DNA from 2 places in the Kitasatospora sp. NPDC059160 genome. Region 2 is predicted to be linked to the other one. Evidence: riboswitches for the same ligand, from Rfam matches in the RefSeq annotation. Region 2 holds a riboswitch; the other holds the start of a gene.
What was found. Region 2 has a riboswitch for cobalamin ahead of ACFXOZ_RS01170 (prenyltransferase/squalene oxidase repeat-containing protein). Riboswitches for the same ligand answer to the same signal wherever they lie in the genome.
Positions count from the first base shown of each region.

Region 1: linked by a shared signal. The riboswitch ahead of metE (5-methyltetrahydropteroyltriglutamate--homocysteine S-methyltransferase) and the one ahead of ACFXOZ_RS01170 (prenyltransferase/squalene oxidase repeat-containing protein) in region 2 are both predicted to bind cobalamin.

Region 1 covers NZ_JBHZCN010000011.1:44,260-51,266, forward strand. Annotated here, with positions in the region: gene ACFXOZ_RS06890 (HAMP domain-containing protein) at 1-480, shown strand, start outside; gene ACFXOZ_RS06895 (SpoIIE family protein phosphatase) at 537-3,101, shown strand; cobalamin riboswitch at 3,273-3,442, shown strand; gene metE (5-methyltetrahydropteroyltriglutamate--homocysteine S-methyltransferase) at 3,620-5,935, shown strand; gene ACFXOZ_RS06905 (hypothetical protein) at 6,031-6,759, opposite strand; gene ACFXOZ_RS06910 (hypothetical protein) at 6,780-7,007, opposite strand, start outside.
Region 2 covers NZ_JBHZCN010000002.1:33,532-40,538, reverse strand. Annotated here, with positions in the region: gene ACFXOZ_RS01185 (ABC transporter ATP-binding protein) at 1-1,165, opposite strand, end outside; gene ACFXOZ_RS01180 (CbiQ family ECF transporter T component) at 1,162-2,412, opposite strand; gene ACFXOZ_RS01175 (hypothetical protein) at 2,417-3,505, opposite strand; gene ACFXOZ_RS01170 (prenyltransferase/squalene oxidase repeat-containing protein) at 3,502-5,058, opposite strand; cobalamin riboswitch at 5,221-5,365, opposite strand; gene ACFXOZ_RS01165 (flagellar hook-length control protein FliK) at 5,526-6,023, opposite strand; gene ACFXOZ_RS01160 (peptidase) at 6,053-7,007, opposite strand, start outside.

The sequences.
Region 1 (7,007 bases), on a different contig from region 2:
GAGCGGATCGCCCTCCACATGAGCGCCGACCACCCCGGCGGCGCGCTCCCGTCGGTCCGCGACGGGGACCGGGTCCAGGCCTGGAGCCCCGCCACCGGGCCGGCCCTCGCCGGGCGTACGGCGCTGGTGGTCGACGACGACGACCGCAACCTGTACGCGATCACCAGCATCCTGGAACTGCACGGGATGCGGGTCCTCCAGGCCGAGAACGGGCGCGCCGCCCTGGAGTCGCTGACCGCCCACCCCGGCATCGACGTCATCCTGATGGACGTGATGATGCCCGAGATGGACGGGTACACGGCCACCGCGGCGATCCGCGCGATGCCCGAGCACGAGGGGCTGCCGATCATCGCCGTGACCGCCAAGGCGATGCTCGGCGACCGGGAGAAGAGCCTGGCCGCAGGGGCGAGCGACTACATCACCAAGCCGGTGGACGCGGACGAGGTGATCAACCGGATCACCCACCACCTCACCCGGTAGCCGCCGTCCGGAGTCGCCGTCCGGAGCCGCCGTCCACGACCCAGGAGCCCACCACCGTGCAGCACCCACCGGAGCAGCCCGCAGCCGATCGCGCTCGGGCGGCGGACCCGGCCACCGTCCTGCCCAGGGTCGGCGCCCAGCGCACCCCGGCCGGTCCGCAGCCGGTCGGCGACGCAGCCCCGCCCGGCGAGGCGTCCCCGTCGTACGGTCCGGAACCGACGGGCCGCCCGGCAGCCCCGGGCGGCCCGGACCCGGACCCGGACCCGGACCCGGACCCGGACCCGACGGCGACCGCCATGGGCCGGCTCGCCAGCACGGTGGAGTGGCTGCGCCGGGAACTCGACCAGGCCCAGGCCGACTCGGCGGGCCGCGCCGTGGTAGAGCTGGCCGTCGGCGTCCTGGTGGAACGGCTGCGCTGCGGCCCCACCGAGGCCGCCCGCCAGCTGGAGGGCCTCGCCGAGCAGGCCGGGGTGACCACCCTGGCGCTGGCCGCCGACCTGGTCAACCAGGTCGCGGCCGACCGGATCTCCGCACTCGCCCGTGACTTCGTCGCCGGTACGGCCGTCCGTACCACGGACCCGGTCGCCCGCCGGCTGCGCAGCATCGAGGCCGACACTGTCGCGGGCGGCGACGCCGAGAGCGCGGCCCGCTCCATGCTGGAGCACGCCCTGCGGCCGCTCGGCGTGGCCGCGGTGGCCGTCTGGGCCGCCCATCCCGACCTCTCGCTCTCCCTCGCGGGCAGCGCCGGGTTCCAGCCGGAGGAGGCCCGCCGCTGGCGCCACGTACCCCCGGGCGTGCCCACGCCGGCCCGCCGGGCGCTGGACGAACGAGGCACCGTCGCCTACCCCGTGCTCGCCGACGCCTCGCTGCCCTCGATCGGCCAGCACGACGTCCGCGGCGGTCGGCTGGCCGTGCCGGCCGGGGTCGGCGGCCGGCTGATCGGCGTGCTGGAGCTCTGCTGGAACGAGGAACTCCCCGAGCGCTCCCAGCCCCTGCAACGGCAGTTCGAGGCGCTCGCCGAGGTGGCCGCCGCCACCCTGGAGTCCTGGGACGGACGGGAGTTCTCCGCCACCGATCCCGCGGACGCCCAGTTCGACGAACTGCGGCAGCTGGCCGACGGACTGTTCGACCCCTGCCTGGTCCTGCGGCTCGCCCCGGACCACGACGGACTCCCGCCCCGGTTCGTGATCCGGCACGTCAACCCGTCCTTCGCGGACTTCGCCGGCCGGCCGACGGTGGCCATCGTGGGTCGCCGACTGCTGGAGGCCTACCCGCTGGCGGCCGCACCGGGCGGTCTGGCCGAGATGGTCGAGCACGTCTTCGCCACCGGCGAGCCCTTCCGTACCCAGGACATGCGGCTGGCCGCCCTGGTCGACGGGGTGCCGCTGACCGCCCGGGCCCAGGTGGGCATCAGCCGGCACGGCACCCACCTGGTGGTCGTCTGGCGGCTCGACGACGGTACCCCGCGGGTCGCCCGACTGCTCCAGCACGCCCAACGCCTCGGCCGCATCGGCGGCTTCGAGGAGAACCTGGCGACCCGTCGGATCGACTGGAACGAAACCCTGTTCGAGCTGCACGGGCTCGCGCCGACCGACCGGCCGATCGCCCTCGACCAGCTCGCCGAGCACGCCCACCCGGACGACCGGCAGACCATCGGCCGCTTCCTGCGGACGCTGCTGCACCACCGGCGGCCCGCCTCCACCGCCTTCCGCCTCCAGCGCGCCGACGGGGTCACCCGGCACATCCGGGTGGTGGCGGAACCGGTGCACGACCCGGACAGCGGACTGCGCGTGGTCCGCGGCGCCTACCAGGACATCTCCGCCCAGCACTGGACCGAGGTCGCCCTGGCCGCCACCCGCGACCAGCTCGCCCAGAGCGAGCAGCAGGCCGCCGAGCGCAGCCGCCTCGCCCTCCAGCTCCAGCACGCCATCATGCCGCCCGCCCGGGGGCCGCTGGACCTTCACGACCTGCACGTGGCGGTGCGCTACCGCCCCGCCGAGAAGGACCACCTGGTCGGCGGCGACTGGTACGACGCCCTCGTGCTGCCCACCGGCGACGTCCTGATCTGCGTCGGCGACGTCGCCGGGCACGGCATCGAGGCAGCCACCGGCATGGTCGCGTTGCGCAACGCCCTGCGCGGCCTGGCCGCCACCGGTGCCGGACCGGGCCAACTGCTCAACTGGCTGAACAGCGTGACCCACCACCTCACGGACAACGTGACCGCCACCGCCGTCTGCGGGCTCTACGAACCCGCCACCCGGCGGCTGCGCTGGGCCCGCGCTGGCCACCCGCCACCGGTCCTGCTGCGCGAGGGCCGGGCGCGGACCCTCCCGCAGCTCGGCGGGATCCTGCTCGGCGCCGTCGACCAGGCGGACTACCAGGAGGAGGAGATCGTGCTCCGGCCCGGGGACACCCTGGTGATGTACACCGACGGGCTGATCGAGCGCCGCGACGAGTCCCTCCAGGCGTCGCTGAGCAACCTGACGACCCTCGCCGAGCGGGCGCACCGGCTGGCCGCCGAGGGTGGGGACGGCCTCGAGGGGCACCTGGACCACCTGTTGCAGTACAGCGGTGCCGACACCGACGACGACACCTGCTTGGTCGGGGTGGCGGTCGGCTGACCCGGGCCGTCGCAGCGGCCGGAGGCTGACCCCGGTCGCAGGCCGAGGTCGTCGGAGGCTGACGTCGTCTCATCATGTGGACGGTTGTGCGGTTCTCCGGCCGGAAAGCGGCGGGCTGCCCGTAGGGTGGCGGGTGCAGCTGGTTCGCCCCGTCCGCCAGGCGGGGTGTCGTAAGAGGGAACCCGGTGACGCCTTTCAACTGGCCAGTCCGGGACTGCCCCGCAGCGGTGAGTGGGAACGACCGCCGTCATACGCACTGGGCCCGGTTCGGGTCTGGGAAGCGACGGCCAGTAGGTGCCGGTCCTCGAGGAGGACGGGCGGGCCCGCGAGTCCGAAGACCTGCCACTGCCCGGGTGCGACCGTTCGCGCCCGGCCATCCGGTGACCTCGAGGGCGGGTCGGCGACCACACCTGGCGGAGCCGTACCCGTGTGCGGGGGCCCGTCCGGTCCGTCGTCCCTTCGCGTCCTCGTCCCCGTCGCCGGGCACTTGAGGAACCAGACTCGCGAAGGAGAGTCCCTTGACCACGAAGTCCGCAGCCGCGGCGACCCTCGCCACCGCCCACGGCTACCCCCGCCAGGGGCGGGGCCGGGAGTTGAAGAAGGCGATCGAGGGGTACTGGAAGGGCGCCGTCACCGCCGAGGTGCTGCTGGCCACCGCCGCCGACCTGCGCCGGGGGAACTGGCAGCAGCTCGCCGACTCCGGCATCGAGGAGGTCCCGACCGGCGACTTCTCGCTCTACGACCACGTCCTGGACACCACCGTGGCGGTCGGCGCGATCCCGCCGCGGCACCGGGCGGCGGTCGACGCCGACCCGCTGGACGGCTACTTCGCCATGGCGCGCGGCAACCAGGACGTCGCTCCGCTGGAGATGACCAAGTGGTTCGACACCAACTACCACTACCTCGTCCCGGAGCTGGGGCCGGACACCGCCTTCGCCGCGAACCCGGCCAAGGCCGTCGCCGAGCTCAGGGAGGCGCTCGCGCTCGGCCACGGCGCCCGTCCGGTGCTGGTCGGGCCGGTCAGCTACCTGCTGCTCGCCAAGCCGGCGCCGGGGGTGGCCCCCGACTTCCAGCCGATCACCCTGCTGGACCGGCTGCTGCCCGTCTACGCGGAACTGCTCGCGGCGCTCCGGGCCGCCGGTGCGGAGTGGGTGCAGCTGGACGAGCCCGCGCTGGTCCAGGACCGGACCCCGGCCGAGCTGAACTCCGCGGCCCGGGCCTACCGCGAGCTGGGCGCGCCGACCGAGCGCCCCAAGCTGCTGGTGGCGAGCTACTTCGACCGCCTCGGCGACGCCCTGGCGGTGCTGGCCAAGGCCCCGGTGGAGGGCCTGGCGCTGGACTTCACCGGACCGGCCGCCGCCAACCTGGCGGACCTCGCCGCCGTCGGCGGGCTGCCCGGCAAGCGCCTGGTCGCCGGGGTGATCGACGGCCGCAACATCTGGATCAACGACCTGGGCGCCTCGCTGGCCACCCTGGCCACCCTGCTCGGGCTCGCCGACCGGGTCGACGTCGCGCCCTCCTGCTCGCTGCTGCACGTGCCGATCGACGCCACCCTCGAACGCGACATCGACCCGCAGATCGCCCGCTGGCTCGCCTTCGCCAAGCAGAAGGCCACCGAGACCGCGCTGCTGGCCCGCGCCCTGCGCGAGGGCACCGGCGCGATCACCGCCGAACTCGCCGCCAACCGCGCCGACCTGGCCTCCCGCGCCACCTCGCCGATCACCCGCGACCCGGCCGTGCGCGCCCGCACCGCGGCCGTCACCCCGGGCGACGCCCGGCGCGCCCAGCCCTACCCCGTACGGGCCGCGGCCCAGCGGGCCCGGCTCGCACTGCCGCTGCTGCCGACCACCACCATCGGCTCCTTCCCGCAGACCACCGAACTGCGCGTCGCCCGGGCCGACCTGACCGCCGGGCGGATCGACGCCGCCGCGTACCGGGAGCGGATGGAGGCGGAGGTCCGCGAGGTGGTCGCCTACCAGGAGAAGACCGGCCTGGACGTCCTGGTGCACGGCGAGCCCGAGCGCAACGACATGGTCCAGTACTTCGCCGAGCAGCTCACCGGCTACCTGGCCACCCGGCACGGCTGGGTGCAGTCCTACGGCACCCGCTACGTCCGGCCGCCGGTCCTGGCCGGGGACATCTCCCGCCCGCAGCCGATGACCGTCGACTGGTTCCGCTACGCCCAGGACCTGACCGACCGCCCGGTCAAGGGCATGCTGACCGGCCCGGTCACCATGCTCGCCTGGTCCTTCGTCCGCGACGACCAGCCGCTCGCCGAGACCGCCCGGCAGGTGGCCCTCGCCCTGCGCGACGAGGTCGCCGACCTGGAGGCCGCGGGCGCCGCCGTCGTCCAGGTCGACGAACCGGCCCTGCGCGAGACCCTGCCGCTGCGCGCCGCCGGTCGCCCGGCCTACCTGGACTGGGCCACCGAGGCCTTCCGGCTGGCCACCTCGGGCGTGCGCGCCGACACCCAGGTGCACACCCACATGTGCTACGCCGAGTTCGGCGCGATCATGACCGCGATCGACGAACTCGACGCCGACGTGATCTCCCTGGAGGCGACCCGTTCGCACATGGAGGTCGCCGGGGAACTGGCCTCCGCCGGGTACCCGCGCGAGGTCGGCCCGGGTGTCTGGGACATCCACTCCCCGCGGGTGCCGAGCACCGAGGAGGCCGTCGAGCTGCTGCGGGCCGGACTGGCGGCGATCCCCGCCGAGCGGCTCTGGGTCAACCCCGACTGCGGCCTCAAGACCCGCGGCTGGCCCGAGACCCGCGCCTCGCTGGACAGCCTGGTCGCGGCCGCCCGCCGCCTGCGGGCCGAACTCGCGGGCTGATCGGGCGGGTTGATCAGATGGGCTGATCAGGCGGGCCGATCGGACGGGTTCGGGGGCGGGCGCGGCACGGCTGCCGGGCCCGCCCCGTGGGTTGGTCAGCCCGCGCGCTGGGTGCGGGCCAGGGTGCTCGCCTCGGTGCGGCGGTCCGGGGAGGCCACGTCCACCGGGGTGCCGGCGCCCGAGCCGGGGCGTTCGGCCCAGCCGCGCAGGCGGTCGGCGAGCCGGTTCACCCGGCGGTCCTGCGGGCCGAGGGCGAGGTAGAACAGCGACTCGTCCACCTCGTCGTCGTCCCCGCCCCAGCGCACCACGCCCTGGCAGTCGGCGAGGATGTCGCGCAGCACCAGTTCCTGGTGGGCGAAGAGGCCGCCCTTGGCCGAGGCGCCGGGGCGGATGCGGACGGCGGTGCCGGAGGCGAGGTTCGACTCCGGCAGTGCCGTCCGCAGGCCGCCGATCTCCTGCCAGCCGAGCAGGTCGCCGTCGGGGAGTTCCTCCACCTCGTAGTGGAAGCGCCGGATCAGGTGGACGAGGATCTCCTCGACGTCGCCGATCCGGAGGTCGACCGAGAGCCCGGTGCCGGCGACCTGGCGGGTCCAGACGGTGGAGACGTGGTTGGCCTCCTTCTCGATCGTCCAGCCGTTGGCGCTGGTGGGGAGCTTCCGTTCGGTGAGTTCGGGGAGCCCGGGAGCCTGCGGCGGGGTGGTGCCCGGGGCGGCCGAGGCCGTGCCCGGGAGCAGGGCGGCCGTGGCCGCGGCCGCGCCGAGGACGGCGGCGCCCCGGACGGCGGTCCGTCGGGTGACGGTGCGCCGGGTGACGGTGGTCTGCACGTTTTCCAACTCTCTTTCTCCTACAGGACGACGATGAGCACGAAGGTGGGCACCAGGGTCAGCAGGACGCTGGTCGGCCAGTACACCGCGCGGCGGCCGTGCGGGGCGGTGCGGCGCCGCAGGGCGCGGTTGGCGAACCACCACAGGACGGCGGAGCCGAGCACCAGGGGGCCGGGCAGCAGCAGCCACGGCAGGACACCGTCGTTCTCCGTCGGCTCACGGCTGGTCCAACCGAGTGCGGCGAGCGG
Region 2 (7,007 bases):
GTTCCCGGGCGACCGTCTCCAGGTACAGCAGGTCGGTGGGGGTCTGCGGGACGAGCCCGACCAGCTGCCGCGCCCTGGCCGCGGGCAGGCGCTTGGGGTCCTCGGCCTTCCCGCCCCCGGCTCCGGTGACCTTCACGCTGCCGCCCTGGCGGGGCCCGGAACCCTGGAGGGCCCACAGCAGCGAGGACTTCCCGGAGCCGTTGCGGCCCATCAGCGCCGTGACCTCGCCCGCGCGCAGGTCCAGCCGGACGTCCCGGACGGCGGCCACCGGCCCGTACCGGACCACCACGCCCTTCGCCTCCAGCACCGGTTCCCCCGCCGCCGCTGCCCGGCGCGGCGGGGGAACCGGTACGTCCGTGAGCCGCTCCCGCAGCGGTGCGGCGGCGCGGCGGGCGTCCCGGACGGACAGCGGCAGCGGCCGCCATCCGGCCAGGCGGCCGAGGTCGACGACGGGCGGCGCGATCGCGGTGTCCCGGAAGACCTCGGCGGGCGGACCGTGCACGACCGTCCCGTCCCCCGGCAGGTAGGCGACGCGGTCGGCGTACTGGACGACGCGCTCCAAGCGGTGCTCGGCCAGCAGGACGGTCACCCCGAGGTCGTGGACCAGCCGGGTGATCGCGGCCAGCACCTCCTCGGCCGCCGTCGGGTCGAGCGCGGAGGTCGGCTCGTCCAGGACCAGCACGCGGGGGTGCGCGGTGAGGACGGATCCGATGGCGACGCGCTGCTGCTGGCCGCCGGAGAGCTCGTGCAGGGCGCGGTGGCGCAGCTCGGCCAGGCCGAGCAGGTCCAGGGTCTCCTCGACCCGCTTGCGCATGACCTCCGGGGGGATCGCCAACTGCTCCATGACGTAGGCGAGTTCCTCCTCCACCGTGTCGGTGGTGAAGCCGGCCGACGGGTCCTGTCCCACAACGCCGACCACGTCGGCGAGTTCCCTCGGCGGGTGGTGGGCGGTGTCCCGGCCGTCCACGGTGACCCGGCCTCGCAGGGTGCCGCCGGTGAAGTGCGGCACGAGGCCGTTGACGGCGCCGAGCAGGGTGGACTTGCCCGCCCCGGTACGGCCGACCACCAGGCAGAGCTCGCCCTCCGGGATGTGCAGGTCGACGTCGCGCAGGACGGGCGTGCTCTCGCCGTCGTACACCACGCCGACCCGGTCGAATCGGATCACGTGCTCACCTCGGAGGTCGTGCGGTCGGTGGTGGTGGCGGCGGCGATGGCGGTGGCGTCGTCGGGCTGCGCGGTCGGGCGCGGCCCCGGCACGGCGGTGGGTCCGGGCGTGCGGCCGGGCGGCGGCGAGACGATCCCGGCCGCGCCCGCCAGGAGCAGGGCGAGCACCGGGACCAGCGGCAGCGTCGGCCAGGTCAGCGGGTAGAGGGAGGGGTTGAGGTCGGTGGCGTCGTAGCCGACGGTGGCGGACAGCAGCACGGCGGCGGCCACTCCGCAACCGGCCACGCCCCACTCCGCGGCCCGCCAGCGGTCCGGCCGGTAGGTGGTGCGCCGCACCCGGCGCCCGCCGAGCAGCAGACCCGCCACGCAGAGCACGGCACCCGCGAGGAAGGCGGGCAGGCCGAGCGCGGCCGGGGCCGTCCCGTCCAGCAGTCCGTACACCCCGGCGCACAGGCCGCACAGGCCGAGCAGCATCAGCACCCCGGTGAGCCGGCGGGACCGGCGCGAGGCGGTGCCGGAACGCCCGTAGCCACGCGAGTCCATCGCGGCCGCGAGGCCCAGCGAACGCTCCAGCGCGTCCTCCAGGACCGGCACCACGATGCTGCGCAGGGCACGGACGCCCTTGCGCCGCCCCGCACGCAACCGCCGTGCCCGGGCGACCCGTTGGACGCTCTGCACCAGCTGGGGCGCGACACTGAGCGCCACCGTCACGGCGACGCCGAGCTCGTAGAGGGCACCGGGCAGGACGCGCAGGGCCCGCTTGGGGTTGGCGAGGGTGTTCGCGGCGCCGATGCAGCAGATCAGACAGGCCAGCCGCAGCCCGTCGAAGGCGGCGGAGAGCGTGGCCTCCAGCGAGACCGGGCCGCCGATCCGGATCCCCGCGTACCAGTCGGGGGTGGGGATGTGCGGCAGGGAGAAGAGCAGGTGGTCGTGCGGGGTGACACCGGTGGCGAAGACGCATCGGAAGACCACCCGGATCGCCACCACCGTCAGCGCCAGCCACAGGTAGTAGGTGAACCCGCGGGCCCACGGGGCCTCGCTGCGGCGGGCGGTGACCACGTAGCCGAGCACGGCGAGGACGAGCAGGAGCAGCAAGGGGTTGGTGGTGCGGCTGGCCGCGGTCGCCAGGGCGAGCGCCCAGGCCCACCAGGCCAGCGGGTGGAGGTTGCGCGGGGCGCGCCGGCCCCCGGCGCCCCGCCCGGGGCTGCGCTGCGGGGAGCCGAGGCCGCAGGTGTCTTGCGCGCTCACCGGATCACTCGGCCCGTCGGCGGCGACGGCGTGCGGCCACCACCGTGGCCACGCCCAGCGCCACGACGAGGACCGCCCCGAGCGCAGCGGGCACCATCGAACCGGAGTCGTGCGGGGCGTCGGCCACCGGGTTGGCGTCCACCACCCCGCCGGGCACGGCGGGCGCGGACGTCGCCCCGGCCGCGGCCACGGCCGTCTGCGGTGTCGGCCCGTCACTCGGGGTCTCGGTCGGCGGGGCGGTGGAGACTTCGGCCGGTACCGGCGTGGGATCGGGCGCTCCCGGCGGGGTGATGCCGTCCGCAGGAGTGGCCGCGGTACCCGTTCCCGGGGTCGCGGCGGGCGCCGGCGGACGGGTTCCGCCGGGCCGGGGTGCGGCCGGGGCCGGGGCACCCCCGGTCGAGCCGGAGCCGCCGCCACGCGTCGTACCGCTGCCGCCCGTCGTGCCCGATCCGCCCGTCGTACCGGAACCGCTCGCCGCTCCGCCGGAGCCGCCCGTCGTGCCCTGGCCCGGGTCGGCCGGCTGCCCGCCGGAACTGGGGTTGTGGGCCCGGACGCTGTCCGGCGAGAAGGTCGGACGCCCCTCGGTGCCCTCCACGTTGGTGCCGCCGTAGATCCACAGGTCGACGCTGCCGGGCTTCGGCTGGTAGAGCATCGCCCCGAGCTGGCTGTAGGACCACTCGTTCTGGCCCGGATCAGCGTGCCAGTACGACCAGTACGCGGTGGCCGGAGGTGTCAGGACGCACTTCTCCTGGTCCGGGGTCGGGAACTGCTTGCCGCCCTGGTAACCGCTGTAGCCGATCCGGCAGATGAAGGCCGGGCCGTCGTGGCCGGTGCCGGTGGTCTTCCAACCCCCTTGGTTCAGCAGGGTGTAGCCGGTGGTGGGCGTGGAGCCGCAGGAGCGCAGCAGCGGGCCGCCCCACTTGCTCAGGTCCACGGCGAGGACGACCCCGGAGGTCGGAGTGCACTGCTCCATCGGCAACGGCGCAGCGGCAGCCGGGACCACGCCCACGGCGAGGCCGCCGAACGCCAGCGCGGAGGTCAGTGCCGCCGCTCCGGACAGCCGGGCGAGCCGCTGCCCGAGTCCCCGGCTCACCGGTGACGCCCCGGGGCGGCCGTCCGGCGGCGACGGGCGACGACGACGGCAGCGGCACCGAGCGCGGTCAGCGCACCGGCGGCCGCCGTCAGCGCCAGTGCCTGGGTTCCGGTGCTGGCCAGGTGGTCCGAACCGGTCTGCGCCGGTCCGCCTCCGACCGCATCGGCACCGCTACCCACCGGGGCGTCGCCGCCGCCGGACGACGGCGGGTCAGTGGCGGGGACGGGCGCGGTCGTGGGGGGCGCGCCGGTCGGGGTTCCGGAGGACGTGGTCGTCGGGGTGGGCGTGCCGGTCGGGGTGGGCGTGCCGGTCGGAGTGGTGGAGGGAGTACCCGTCGGGGTGGCCGTACCCGTCGGGGTGGCCGTACCCGTCGGGGTGGCCGTACCCGTCGGGGTGGCCGTACCGGTCGGGGTCGGCGTGCCCGTCGGCGTGGTGGACGGCGTCCCGGTCGGCGTCGGCGAGCCGCCGAGGTCGCGGGACAGCGTGCCGAAGGAGATGCCGGTGGCGCCGCCGAGCACCTGCGTGGACGCCCGGACGTCCGACCCCCGCTGCCCGGTGGAGGCGACGTTGAACCCGCCGTCACCGTTCTGCTGCCCGGCGAGGAAGTCGAGCGCCTTGGCGATCTGTCCGCCGTAGGCGGCCTTGCGCAGCGTCATCCCCTGGACGGCCAGCGCGGCCGAGTTGGTGGAGTTGCCGGCCGCGCCGGGGAAGCCGCCGTCGGGCAACTGCCGTGCGGCGAGCCAGCCGAGGCCCTTCTCGACCGCCTGGGCGGCCTCGTCCCCGGGGACCAGGGCGAGGGCCATGACGGCCATGGCCGTGCTGTCCACATCCGCGTCACCGGCGGCCGGGATCAGGCTCGGCCAGGACCCGTCCGGGTGCTGGAGGCTCCTCAGATAGCCGATCGCGGGAGCGGCACCGGTCGACTCTCCGGCCCGGAGCTGGGCCATGACGGCGAGCGCCTGGGAGAAGACCGAGGTGGCGTAGGTGTAGTTGCCCGGGGCGTCGCAGCCCGTGCTCGCGTCGGCCTTGGTGCACACCATCGCGGCGAGGGCGGCGATCAGGTCGTGGCCGCCGAAGTTCCGCGGGTTGCGGCCGACCGCCTCGGCGAGCAGCGCCTCCTTGCCGATGGACCCGCCGCCGGCGTACTCGGTGCCGATGGCGGTCCAGTCGTTGACGGTGCGCGCGCTCGCGTCCTTGCCCTGCTGGTCCAGGAAGTCGACGATCCTGCGCAGCGCGGCGTCGTCCGTACCGGTCGCGGCGAGGGCGTAGGCCCCGTCGATGGTCAGGCCGAAGTCGGCGAAGGCCGGGAACCCCTCGTAGTAGTGACCGTCCGTCAGGCGGGACGGGTCGGTGAGGTAGGCACTCCCCTTGGCGGCGTCCGGCTTCCTCCCGGCAGGCGGGGTCGGTGTGGCGGTGGGGCCGTCCGCGTCGTGCCGGGCGGTGGTGAGGTCGGCACCGGTCAGGGCCGGGATCGTCGGCCGGGCTGCCGCGCTCTCGGGGTGCCCCAGCAGGACCGTACCGCAGGCGGCGACCGCGACGGCACCGGCGACCACCAGCGAGGCGAGGTCCCGGTTTCTGTGACGTGTACGACTGCTGCTGACCCTCACGACGACTCCCTGGTCGGTCGACACGGGAGAAACGGCGCAGCCGACGGCCGCCCACGGGGAACACGGGACCGTCGAGACCACGTCGTAGTCCGCGACGACGCAAGTGCTGTGTGAACACACCCCCGGTCCAGGCATTCCGGCTCACCCACCCTCAGGTGGGTCCACGGTTGCGGGTCAGCGCCGGAGTTGGACCGGCTTCCCCTGAATGCCGAGGGCAAAAAATCGGTTCATCAGACCACGTTGACCGAAGCAGAGTCAATGAGGCGTCAGCGGTGGCCGAGCGGGAGGACCCGGGTGCGGCACCGGGGCTGACGCGCAGCGGTGGGGGGGTCACCGGTGCCCCGGCCCCTCCCGGGAGAGGAGCCGGGGCACCGGTCGGCGTCCGCGGTTCAGGACGCGGTTCAGGACGCGGTTCAGGGCGCGGTGATGCCCGGCTGGGCACCGGCGCCGAAGGACCAGCCCTCGACGTCGCCGGGTGCCGGGTTGTAGCTGCCCGCGCCCAGGTTGCTGTACGACCAGGGGCCGCCGTGCTGGGCGTGCCAGTACGACCAGTAGGCGCTGCCGGTCGGGTTGGTGCAGGTCGTCGGCAGGGCGTTGATCGTGCAGACGAAGCCCGGGAAGCGCGGGTGGAAGGAGTACGAGAAACCGGCCCCGGTCAGCGCGGCCAGGCCGCTGGCCGGGTCGCCGGGCGCACAGCCGGTCTGGACGCCGCCGCCGACGGCGGTGAAGTCGACCACGACGGTGACCCCGGTGGTGCCGGTGCAGGCGTCCGCCCGCGCCTGCGGGGCCTGGACGGCGGAGACGCCGAGCAGGCCGGCCGTGAGGGCCGCCGCAGCGGCGATCGACCCGAGCGTACGGCGGGCCGGGCGGGCACGGCGGGCCGGGCGGACCGCGGTGAAGGTGTCGGTCATCGGTGAAATCCTCCTGGAGTCAGGCTCGTTCAGCGCACGGCCGTGGGCGTGGCCGTGTCCCTGGCCGTGTCCGTGGCCGGGCAGGCGAGGGTAGGGGCGCCGGGGCGTGCACCGGCGGCGGACAGCGTGGCCAGCGGGGTGCCCGCGAGGCCGAGGACGGCCTGTGCCGTGGCCCGGGCACCGTTGCCCGCGTTGAAACCGCTCGCGTCGTAGGCGACGGCGCCGCGGACCGCCTGGTCGGCGGAGCAGTCCTGCTGGAACTTGACCAGCCGGCTCCAGCCCTTGAACCCGGCGGCCAGGCGCCCGCCGGAGAACAGCGCCTGGGTGGCCAGGCCGGTGGTGTTGGCGTTGGAGGCGGTCGCCCCGGCGGCCGCGAACCCGCCGTCGCCGTTCTGGTGGGCGGTGAGCCAGCCGAGTCCCGTGTTCGCCTTGGCGGCGCGACCGGTGGCGGCGAGGGCCTGGACGGCGAGCGCGGTGGCGTCGGGGTCGCTGGTGCAGGCGGCCTGGCCGAAGGAGACCGGGAAGCCGCCGTCCGCGCACTGGCTGTTCGCCAGGAAGTCGACGGCCGCCGCCGGGGCGTCACCGGGCGTGCGGTGCAGGGCGATCAGGGCGAGGGACTGGCCGAAGGCGTTGCTGTAGTCGCCCCACTGGGAGCGGTCGGAGAAGCGGCCTCCGGCGGTCTGCAGCGAGCGCAGCCGGGCCGGCAGGTCGACGCCGCCGAAGGCCGTCGGGTCCCCGCCGCGGACCTCGACGGCGAGCAGCAGCTTGGCGGTCGCGCCCGCATAGGCCTCGGTGGTGCCGTCGCCGAGGTAGCCGCTGATGATCTCGGGCTTCGCCAGCCAGGCGGTGGCCTTCGCGGCGGCGTCGTCGGAGCTGCGCGAGGCGGCGAAGGCCAGCACCGCGTCGATGGTCAGGCCCTGGTCGGGGTAGGCGGTCCCGTTGAAGACGGACTCGAAGTGGTCGCCGCCGACGAGCTGGCGGGCC